2 linked regions of the Priestia megaterium genome follow. The protein of the gene in region 1 binds, or shares a complex with, the protein of each later gene. Links are inferred from orthologs where the notes say so. Each region holds a gene or a part of one and is shown in the gene's direction. Other genes may lie near its edges. The genes, in order: CEQ83_RS20840 and CEQ83_RS19860.

Region 1 (3,531 bases):
GTACAATTGTATCCTCGCTAAAAAACATGGACTTGAATCAAATGCAAAATCATATCACAAATGTAAATTCCGCTATTTCGAATATTCAACAAGTACTGCAACAATTTCAACCATCTAAGCCATCAGGTGGAGGAGCAGCTTCCGGGCCAGGGAATCCATTTGGCTTTAGGAAAGATTAAGCGCAATGAGAAAGGATATATACGAGTATATGCAGTCTCGTCCTAAACTCAACGACTTCGTTCGTGAACAGCCAATGTGGTACCGGCGTTTATCTAGAAACCCTGAAGAACTGGAGAAATTTGAATTAGAATCCAAACACTACTACAAACAAACCATTCCTCATAAAGTAGAAAAGTTTTCGAATTCGATTCAAATGGCGAATATGATGTTTCATATGTTTCAATCCATGAAAAATCAATGATCTCTGCATACATAGCGATGCAGAGATTTTTGCACGTCATGAGTAAAAACAAAGAGTTTGTAAACACTATGGAGAAACGAATGATAAAGGAATGGTATTATGCGCTTACTATTAACGACGGCCTTATGTGCAGTTTCTCTGCTAGGATGCAACCATGATAAACCAAAACCTGAGACTAAAACTTCCTCTCAACCGTGGGCAGCTGAAACGTTTGGTGCAATGAATACAAAACCTTCACTGATGGTACACCAGCATGTGAAAGGACAGAACGTATACGTCGAATGTATTCTAAGCGGGTTTTCATTTTCAACAGAGAGTGGATTCCTTCAAATCACAGTAGATGGAAAACCATTTAAAGAAATGAAGCAAGCAGCCTTTGTTTTAAGTGATCTTCCAAAAGGATCTCATACTGTTACGATTGAACTGATGAAATCTAAAGAAGAAAGTTATCAAGTGAGGAATACCTTTACGGTTGAAATTATATAGTTAAAAAGTAGAACTTGTAGTAAATCAGTGTAAGCTGTTTTAGCAAGTTCTTTTTCTTTAGATCCAAAACGTGATAAGATAAAAACGGAGGTGCACAGCCATGCTGACAACAATGAGAACTGTTGAATTACTCGACGAGTCTGATCACGTAGCGAACATGGTGTTACAATCAGACGTAGCCGAGAACTATCGTCAATGTTTATATAGATTAAATAAAGATTCACATGCACAGGCATTAATTGCTCAATTTGTGAAAATAAAGGAACAGTATGAGGATGTTCAGCGATTTGGAAAATATCATCCTGACTATAAAACCATTACGAGACAAGTACGTGATGTAAAGCGTCAAGTTGATTTACATGCGACAATCGCTGCGTTCAAAAAAGCAGAAAATGAATTGCAAAAACTGCTTGATGAAATTAGCGTTATCCTTGGTCAAGCTGTTTCAGAGCATGTTAAAGTACCGACGGGAAATCCGTTTTTTGATACGGGAAGCAGCTGCGGCGGTGGCTGCGGATCTGGTGGAAGCTGCGGGTGCAGCGCATAAGCCGTTCACTGTATAAATCGAACGCAATCAGCACAGGAATTTCCGCAGCAGGCCATTTTACGCTGTGGAACGTAAAACCTGTGCTGATAGACATAAGTAAGATGCTGACTTCTGACAAAACTTGAGCGCCACGTAGCATTTGTATTGGATGTAGCAAAAATAGATGAAGCTTCTAGAAGCTCATCTATTTTTCTACGCTCAATTGATGTGTTTATATACAAAAAGGGTATATTTGTGATTTTTTTGAAAATGACTTGTTCAATAGCTCTGTGCTCGTTAAAATGAGTAAGAAAGAGCATCCAGATATCATCTAAATTCATACATAAAGCACCTACTTCATATAAAAGAATTTATGATAAAGAAAACCAATATAACGTATGCAAAAGGGGAACTAAATATGTTTGTTGAACGTCAAGGAATTGTAGCGTATGTGCATTCTGTTAAGCAAGCAAAAGCATTGCGAAAGTACGGAAATGTACATTACGTATCTAAAGAATTAAAGTATGTTGTCTTATATTGCAACCAAGATGGCATTGAAAAAACAATCCATAAACTTCAGTCTCTACCTTTTGTGAAGAAAGTAGATCCTTCTTATCGGCCGTTTTTAAAAACAGAATTCGAAAATTCAAAGCCGGATAAAGCGAAGGAATATGACTATAAGATAGGAATTTAAACAAAAAAGGAATGTAATGTACATTCCTTTTTTTATTTTACTTGGCCTTAGCAAACGAATAGGCAGGGATGAGGTTATTGCATTGGCGGAATAAAGCGGTTCATTCGCAAAATGCCAATAAGGTGCTGATAGTATAGTGCTGTTTCTGGAAAGGTAGTAGATGGTTTGACATCGAGTACCACAATTTCTTTTCCCGCTTCCTCAGCTGCTCGTTTAAATAACTCAACGCGCTTGCTGTCGTTTTGTTTTAAAACAATTCCTTCTCGGCAAACGTAAAGCGGTTGGAAATTCCCTTCAGCTGTTGGATGCAAGACAGCGACAAAAGAAGCTACTTGTCGATCTTCTTTTACTGTTCGCAGCATAATAAGATGGGCAAGACGATGTTTGTTGCTTTTGACAATCTCTAACAGCTCATAAATATCTGAATACCCTTCTCCGAGCTCAATAAAACGCTGAATCATATGTATTTCCCCCTCTATGTATTAAAAAAGCAAACTCACGTAGTTTAATGTATCACTGAATATTTTAGGAGTAAATAAAAAAATCCCTACAACTACTCATTGTAGGGCCCTTCAATAAAGGGGTGTAATCACCTCTGCGATTACAAGCACCTTGATGAAGGCAAAGGGAGAGGAGAAACCGGAGGAAGAACTTATGGGGAAACGTAAGTCTTCTCCGCGGTTGGCAACAACATCGGTTAGATGATGTTGTTACTAGTCAGTATGTCCGTTTTAAACGTTCATATACCTGTCTCGTGAAATTCACTTTTTAAAATATAAAAGACTGATAACATGACAGAGAAAAAGGGTAAATTTACGTTTATGATGACATATTAAAGTAAAGGAAATCTTTTATGAACGAAATGCCGAATGATCTGCATAGGTGTATCTAAGGAGACGGTCGTAAAAGTCCAGCATAAAAGCAAGCTGCTGGGTTATTGCACAGAATGCATACAGCATTGAATAAATTGAGGATTTTTGCTAGTCTTTGTAATTCAAAATATGTTAGGATAATGAAGAATAAGGAAGTAAAAGTAAGGTAGTGATAAGGATGAGAGTAGTAGCAGGTTTATATAAAGGCCATGCGTTAAAGGCGGTTCCAGGATACTCAACCCGCCCTACAACAGATAAGGTGAAAGAAGCTATTTTTAATATGATTGGACCGTTTTTTGAAGGTGGAACAGCTCTTGATTTGTTCGGTGGAAGCGGTGGCTTGGGAATTGAAGCTCTAAGTCGAGGAATAGATAAAGTCATTTTTGTGGATCGGGATGGCAAAGCGATTCAGACGATTAAAGCAAACTTAGCATCCTGTCGGTTAGAAGACCGCGCTGAAGTGTATCGAAATGATGCAGAGCGTGCACTGAAAGCGATAAAGAAAAGGGAGCTGACTGTCGATTTACTTTTG
Region 2 (7,817 bases), 200 kb from region 1 along the record:
ACGGCGTGATTGGCATCACGTTTGTCCCTGAATTTTTAACGAGCTCTGCCAAAGCGCAAATAGCGGATGTGATCCGTCACCTTGATTACATGTGTGAAAGAGGAGGCGAATACTCCGTTGGTTTTGGCTCTGACTTTGACGGCATTGACAAAACGGTTCATCGTCTCGGAAGATATGAACAGTATACGAATTTAATCGAAGAACTCCTTAAGCATTACACTGAGGAGCAGGTAAAACGTTTTCTGTTTCAAAACTTTGCTGATCGTGTATGCAGCTAATAAAAAAAGAGCTTTTTCTTCTTGGAAAAGCTCTTTTTTTATAGAAGATATTTATATACTAATGCCTCATGTGAAGACAGAAAAGATCATTAAAAAACTTCATCTTATTCATTAAATATAAATATAATTAAAACGATTGAGAATTCAATGGAAAGGGTTGCATTTTTCTGGCAATCGGAATAAAATTGAAAACGGATTATGGAGCTGTTCACGCAGAAACGTATCCTGCACAGCGACAAGGTGCTGTGGGAGTTTTGCGGATGATTTTTGTTCGTGAAATGCAGAAGCAAATGAAATCGTTTGCTAATTTACTTTTTTCAGTTTTTATCAATAAAATAGATTTCTATATTAAGAGCAATTAAAGGAGTGGCGTTGATTTATGGTACAGCAACTTTCATGGAAAGTTGGCGGACAGCAGGGTGAGGGAATCGAAAGTACGGGAGAAATCTTTTCAACCGCTTTAAATCGATTAGGTTATTACTTATACGGCTATCGTCATTTTTCTTCTCGTATCAAAGGTGGACATACAAATAATAAGATCCGAGTGAGTACAACTCAGGTTCGATCTGTGTCAGATGATTTGGATATTTTAGTTGCGTTCGATCAGGAAACCATCGATGTAAACGTCCATGAGCTGCGCGTAGGAGGCGTTGTAATTGCAGATGCGAAATTCAACCCAAGTCTGCCCGAAACATGTACAACTGCTACGCTATACGCTGTTCCGTTTACAGAAATTGCAACGGAACTAGGAACGTCGCTAATGAAGAACATGGTTGCTGTAGGCGCTTCAAGTGCTGTGCTTCATATTGACACAGAAGTATTTGAAGAAGTAGTGCTTGAAATCTTCGGTAAAAAGGGCCAAAAAGTTGTACAAAAAAACATGGAAGCTATTAAAAAAGGTGCAGATTACATTCGTGAACAGCTAGGCGAACAATTAGAAACAATGAAACTAGATCCAGCGGATGGTAAAAAACGTATGTTTATGATTGGAAACGATGCGATTGCACTAGGTGCTTTAGCCGGTGGGGCTCGTTTTATGCCAGCATATCCAATTACCCCTGCTTCAGAAATCATGGAATACTTAATTAAAAAGCTTCCTCAATTCGGTGGAACTGTTATTCAAACAGAAGATGAAATCGCAGCATGTACGATGGCTATCGGAGCTAACTATGCAGGCGTACGTGCGCTGACAGCATCAGCTGGACCTGGTCTATCATTAATGATGGAGTCGATTGGATTAGCGGGCATCACTGAGCAGCCTGTTGTGATTATTGATACGCAGCGCGGCGGTCCAAGTACAGGGCTTCCAACTAAGCAAGAACAGTCTGACTTAATGGCTATGATTTACGGTACGCACGGTGAAATTCCGAAGATCGTCATGGCGCCAAGTACGGTTGAAGAAGCATTCTACGATACGATTGAAGCGTTTAACTTAGCAGAAGAATATCAGTGTCCAGTTATTATGCTAACGGATTTACAGCTTTCACTTGGGAAACAGTCGGTAGAACCGCTTGACTATAACCGCGTTGAAATCCGCCGCGGCAAGCTTCAGCAAGGAGAGCTAGAAGAGTTGGAAGAAAAACAATACTACAAGCGCTACCGCGTAACAGAAGACGGCGTATCACCACGCGTCATTCCAGGAATGAAGCATGGCATTCATCACGTAACGGGAGTAGAACATGATGAGACAGGAAAGCCATCTGAATCTCCGGTGAACCGCGATGATCAAATGAATAAGCGTCTTCGTAAAACAAAAGGAATTCGTTTTAATACGCCAATTCATGTTCACTCTCATGAAAAAGAGTCTGATATTTTATTTGTTGGATTTAATTCGACGCGTGGAGTTATTGAAGAGGCAATGGAACGTTTGGAACAGGACGGTATAAAAGTAAATCACGCTCACATTCGTTTAATTCATCCTTTCCCAGCTGACGAACTGCTTCCTTACGTGCAAGGAGCTAAAAAAGTAGTTGTCGTTGAAAACAATGCTACTGGACAGCTTGCTAATATTTTAAAAATGAATATCGCAAGTCATGATAAAATTCAAAGCGTATTGAAGTACGATGGAAATCCATTTCTTCCGCAAGAAGTATACGCAAAAAGTAAGGAGATGTTTGTGTTAAATGGCAACGTTTAAAGATTTTCGTAACAGTGTAAAACCTAACTGGTGTCCGGGGTGTGGAGATTTCTCCGTACAAGCAGCCATTCAACGCGCATCTGCTAACGTAGGTTTAGAACCTCATGAGCTTGCTGTTATTTCAGGTATTGGATGCTCTGGACGTATCTCTGGTTATATTAATTCATATGGTTTTCACGGTATTCACGGACGTGCGCTTCCAATCGCTCAAGGTGTAAAAATGGCTAATCGTGATTTAACCGTTATCGCATCTGGCGGTGATGGAGATGGGTTTGCTATCGGTATGGGACACACGGTACATGCGATTCGCCGAAACATCGATGTAACGTATATCGTAATGGATAACCAAATCTATGGTTTAACAAAAGGACAAACATCTCCTCGCAGTGAAGTAGGATTCAAGACAAAAAGTACGCCTGAAGGATCAATTGAGTCGTCTTTATCTGTCATGGAGCTGGCGTTAACTTCCGGGGCAACGTTTGTAGCGCAAAGCTTTTCAACGAATTTAAAAGAGTTAACAAGCTTAATTGAACAAGGCATTCAGCATAAAGGTTTTTCTTTAATTAACGTATTTAGCCCGTGCGTAACGTATAACAAAGTGAACACGTATGATTGGTTTAAAGAAAACCTAACTAGTCTTAGCACAATTGAAGGTTATGATGCAAACAATCGTATGCAAGCTATGCAGACGTTAATGGAGCATAATGGCTTAGTAACAGGGCTTATTTATCAAAATGCGCATCAGCCGTCGTATCAGCAGCTTGTTCACGGCTATAGTGAAGAGCCGCTGTCAAAAGCAGACTTAGGTATGACTGAGGAAAAATTTGATGAGCTAGTGGCTGAATTTATGTAAAAGAGGCTGCAATAAAAGCAGTTTAGTAGAGGGAAAATCCGAACGGTAAATTGAGATTCTTAATGGAGAATCCAGCTCGTTCGGATTTTTTCATAGTGATAGGTATAGAAAATAGGTATATGATTGTGTTCGCTACTTGAAAGTTATATACTATGTTAATGTGATGAGTTTTATGCATAAGCATAAGGCTGTCACATTTTTTTGCGATTTACAGGTGCAACGTGACAATTGTCATGGCGAAAGGAGATTTTTTTATGAACGAAAAACAACGTTTAGAAAGCAACCAAGTTAATCCAGCGGACAAAAAATCCGAAAAGGATTACAGCAAATATTTTCAAACAGTATACATGCCACCTTCTTTAAAAGATGCGAAAAAACGAGGAAAAGAAGAAGTTTCCTATCACAACGATTTTGCAATCGATGAACAGTTTCATGGAATGGGACAGGGACGTAAGTTTTATATCCGTACGTACGGCTGTCAAATGAATGAGCACGATACAGAAGTAATGGCTGGTATTTTTCTAGGCCTTGGCTACGAGCCGACTGACTCTGTTGAAGATGCTCATGTTATTTTATTGAATACGTGTGCGATCCGTGAAAATGCGGAAAATAAAGTGTTTGGTGAATTAGGACACTTGAAGGCCTTAAAGCGCGAGCGTCCTGAGCTATTAATCGGCGTCTGCGGATGTATGTCTCAAGAAGAGTCAGTTGTAAATAAAATTTTACAAAAACATCAGCACGTGGATATGATTTTTGGTACACATAACATTCACCGTTTGCCTCACATTTTGAACGAAGCATACTTAGCAAAAGAAATGGTGATTGAAGTATGGTCTAAAGAAGGGGACGTTATTGAAAACCTTCCAAGAGCACGTAAAGGCAGCGTCAAAGCATGGGTTAACATCATGTACGGCTGTGACAAGTTCTGTACGTACTGTATCGTTCCGTATACGCGAGGAAAAGAACGAAGCCGCCGTCCAGAAGATATTATCCAAGAAGTACGTCATTTAGCTGCTCAAGGCTACAAAGAAATTACGCTTCTAGGCCAAAACGTTAATGCATACGGAAAAGATTTTGAAGACATGACGTACGGCTTAGGCGACTTAATGGACGAAATCCGTAAAATTGACGTTGCTCGTATCCGTTTTACAACAAGTCATCCTCGTGACTTTGATGACCGTTTAATTGAAGTTCTTGCTAAAGGTGGAAATCTTGTCGATCACATTCACTTGCCTGTTCAATCAGGAAGCAGTGATATCTTAAAAATTATGGCACGAAAATATTCTCGTGAACATTATTTAGAGCTTGTTCGTAAAATTAAAGAAGCCATTCCAACGGCATCATTAACAACTGATATTATTGTTGGTTTCCCAAATGAAACGGATGAGCAGTTTGAAGAAACAATGTCGCTATATCGTGAGGTTGAATTTGATAGTGCTTATACGTTTATTTATTCACCTCGTGAAGGTACGCCGGCTGCTAAGATGCAAGACAACGTACCAATGGAAGTGAAAAAAGAGCGTCTTCAGCGTTTAAATGCTCTTGTAAATGAAATTTCTGCAAAGAAATTGAAGGAATATGAAGGTAAAGTTGTCGAAGTATTAGTAGAAGGTGAAAGTAAAAATAATCCGGAAGTATTAGCAGGCTACACGGAAAAAAGTAAGCTTGTAAACTTCAAAGCACCTAAGTCAGTGATTGGGCAACTTGTAAAAGTAAAAGTTACAAAAGCCAAAACATGGACATTAAACGGGGAAATGGTAGAAGAAACAGCAGAGGTGAAGTAATATGGCGCAGTATAACAAGAGTGACGTAATTAAACGTGCTCAAGAGCTGGCAAAAATGATCGCTGAAACGGAAGAAGTAGATTTCTTCAAGCGTGCCGAAGCTCAGCTTAACGAAAATCAAAAAGTGCGTGAAACCATTGCAAGCATTAAAAGTTTGCAAAAACAAGCTGTTAATTTCCAACATTATGGTAAGACAGAAGCGTTAAAACAAGTGGAGGCAAAAATCGATCGTTTACAGGAAGAGCTGGATGAACTGCCGATTATTCAGCAGTTTCAAGAGTCTCAAATAAACGTGAATGATTTGCTTCAACTTGTCGCTAACACTATTTCAAACACAGTAACAGATGAAATTATTGTGTCAACAGATGGTGATTTACTGCGCGGTGAAACAGGTTCACAGGTGCGAAACAGCCCTGGATCTAGCTGCTCATAAAGAAAAAATGCCTTAGCAAATTGCTGAGGCATTTTTTTGTGCATCACGTTGCACGAAAATTGGGCAGATTTTCTCTCTAATAATTGTCACGTTTTTCTATATCCTTGCATACAATGGAACATAGGTTTTTTATGCCTTAAACCTAGTTTCTTAAAAATAATGTGCAAACAAGTGAATGAGCCTGCATAGGATGAAATGAAGATAGTTTGAGGAGGGTATGCTCACATGTCACAACACTATAGAGAAATTATTACAAAAGCAGTCGTAGGTAAAGGTCGCAAGTTTACACAATCGTCTCATACGCTTGCACCGAAAAATCGACCAACAAGCATCTTAGGATGCTGGGTGATTAACCATGAGTACAAAGCAAAGAAAAGCGGCAGCAATGTAGAAGTTGACGGCAGATATGATATTAACATCTGGTATTCGTACAATAATAATACAAAAACCGAAGTTTGGACGGAAACCGTATCATACAAAGATAATATTAAGCTGCGCTATAAAGACGAAGATTCGATTGGAGACGATTACGAAGTAATTGTTCGCGTACTGCAGCAGCCAAATTGCCTAGAGTGCACAATTTCACCAAATGGCAATAAAACGATTGTTCAAGTAGAGAGAGAATTGTTGGCGGAAGTGATTGGCGAAACCAAGGTTTGTGTTGCAGTAAATCCGAAAGGCTGCGATGATGAAGACGAGTTTGATTTAGACGTAGATGACGATGAATTTGAAGATTTAGATCCTGATTTTATATTAGGAGACGATGAGTAACTAGGAAGAAGTTCTTCCTAGTTTTTTTATTTTTACTATTTTAAGAAAATTCTTATAAAAATAAAAAAATATATTGCTTTTTGTCGAATGCGCAGTGTATAGTAAATCTAAAGAAAATAATGCATTAATTTTCAGAAAATTTAGTTATATCAGATAAGTATTTTTGGGGGTTTACTATGAGCTTATTTCGTAAAAAATCAATTCAAACGTTAATTAGTGAAACCAACTCTAAAGGTGTTAAATTAAAAAAGGATTTAGGCGCTTTCGATTTAACGATGTTAGGAATTGGAGCCATTATCGGAACCGGAATTTTTGTATTAACGGGCGTAGCCGCCGCTGAACATGCCGGTCCAGCTTTAGTTATATCTTTCATTATGTCAGGACTTGCGTGTGTGTTTGCAGCTCTTTGTTATGCGGAGTTTGCCTCAACAGTTCCCGTTTCAGGAAGTGCATACACTTACAGTTATGCAACATTTGGTGAATTAATTGCTTGGATTTTAGGGTGGGATCTTATCTTGGAATACGGTCTTGCTTCTTCTGCTGTAGCGAGCGGATGGTCGGGGTATTTCCAAGGATTGTTAGCAGGGTTTGGCATACATTTTCCAAAAGCTTTAACAAGTGCATACAATCCTGCAAACGGCACGTACATTGATATTCCAGCAATTATAATTGTTTTCTTAATTACCTTGCTTTTAACACAAGGAGTAAAAAAATCTTCACGTTTTAATGCTATCATGGTTATTATTAAACTGGCTGTTGTACTTCTGTTTATCGGGGTAGGAGTTAGCTATGTTAAGCCAGAAAACTGGACGCCGTTTATGCCGTTTGGTTTCTCGGGAGTAGCGACAGGAGCAGCAACTGTATTCTTCGCCTACATTGGATTTGATGCTGTAGCAACAGCGGCCGAGGAAGTACGTAAGCCTCAGCGAGATATGCCAATTGGAATCATCGCATCTCTTGCGATTTGTACAGTCCTTTATATCGTCGTATCGCTTATCTTAACAGGAATCGTCCCTTATACTGAATTAAATGTTAAAAACCCTGTAGCATTTGCTTTAAGCTACATTAATCAAGACTGGGTAGCAGGATTTATTTCATTAGGTGCAATTGTTGGTATTACAACGGTATTACTCGTTATGATGTATGGACAAACTCGTTTATTTTATGCGATCAGTCGAGATGGTCTATTGCCGAAGCCTTTTTCAAAAATCAGTGAGAAAAAACAAACGCCAGTAGTAAATACGTGGATTACATGTTTACTAGTATCTATCTTCTCTGGTTTAGTACCATTAGGAAGATTAGCAGAGTTAACAAATATCGGTACTCTTTTTGCTTTCATGACTGTATCAATTGGAATTTTATATTTACGTAAATCAAAACAAACTTCAGAATCGACTGGTTTCCGCGTACCGTTCGTGCCGGTGATTCCAATTTTAGCTTTTGTGTTCTGTTTATACTTAGCACTTCAGCTTCCAAAGTTAACATGGATTAGTTTCGTAATTTGGCTTGTACTAGGGCTAGTGGTTTACTTCTTATACGGACGTAAGCATAGTCATTTGAA

Evidence for each region.
Region 2: the proteins of CEQ83_RS20840 (region 1) and CEQ83_RS19860 are in contact, whole or in part, in a crystal structure (PDB 6PRK), measured with the Bacillus subtilis proteins. The link is inferred for Priestia megaterium from one-to-one orthologs.

The regions. Positions count from the first base shown.
Region 1 is NZ_CP023317.1:4,078,367-4,081,897, reverse strand. Bases 1-2,730 are described here. They hold CEQ83_RS20840 (YlbF/YmcA family competence regulator), read left to right. Parts: upstream 1-1,007; coding sequence 1,008-1,454; downstream 1,455-2,730. Other genes in these bases: CEQ83_RS20825 (DUF7147 family protein), read right to left, coding at 2,202-2,588; CEQ83_RS20830 (YlbG family protein), read left to right, coding at 1,852-2,127; CEQ83_RS20835 (hypothetical protein), read right to left, coding at 1,460-1,774; CEQ83_RS20845 (carbohydrate-binding protein), read left to right, coding at 521-907; CEQ83_RS20850 (YlbE-like family protein), read left to right, coding at 185-421. Outside these bases: 16S rRNA (guanine(966)-N(2))-methyltransferase RsmD, read left to right, coding at 3,178-3,531. UniProt on the Bacillus subtilis protein: Regulates sporulation prior to stage II. Positively controls the competence regulator ComK at a post-transcriptional level. May modulate the translation, stability or activity of ComS. May work together with YmcA to regulate community development.
Region 2 is NZ_CP023317.1:3,875,738-3,883,554, reverse strand. What follows is about bases 3,915-6,769. They hold CEQ83_RS19860 (YlbF/YmcA family competence regulator), read left to right. Parts: upstream 3,915-5,053; coding sequence 5,054-5,485; downstream 5,486-6,769. Other genes in these bases: CEQ83_RS19850 (branched-chain amino acid transporter BcaP), read left to right, coding at 6,433-6,769; CEQ83_RS19855 (outer spore coat protein CotE), read left to right, coding at 5,711-6,256; miaB (tRNA (N6-isopentenyl adenosine(37)-C2)-methylthiotransferase MiaB), read left to right, coding at 3,915-5,052. Also shown: CEQ83_RS19885 (dipeptidase), read left to right, coding at 1-278; CEQ83_RS19880 (hypothetical protein), read left to right, coding at 464-640; CEQ83_RS19875 (2-oxoacid:acceptor oxidoreductase subunit alpha), read left to right, coding at 658-2,415; CEQ83_RS19870 (2-oxoacid:ferredoxin oxidoreductase subunit beta), read left to right, coding at 2,402-3,268; more of miaB, read left to right, coding at 3,523-3,914; more of CEQ83_RS19850, read left to right, coding at 6,770-7,817. UniProt on the Bacillus subtilis protein: May work together with YlbF to regulate community development.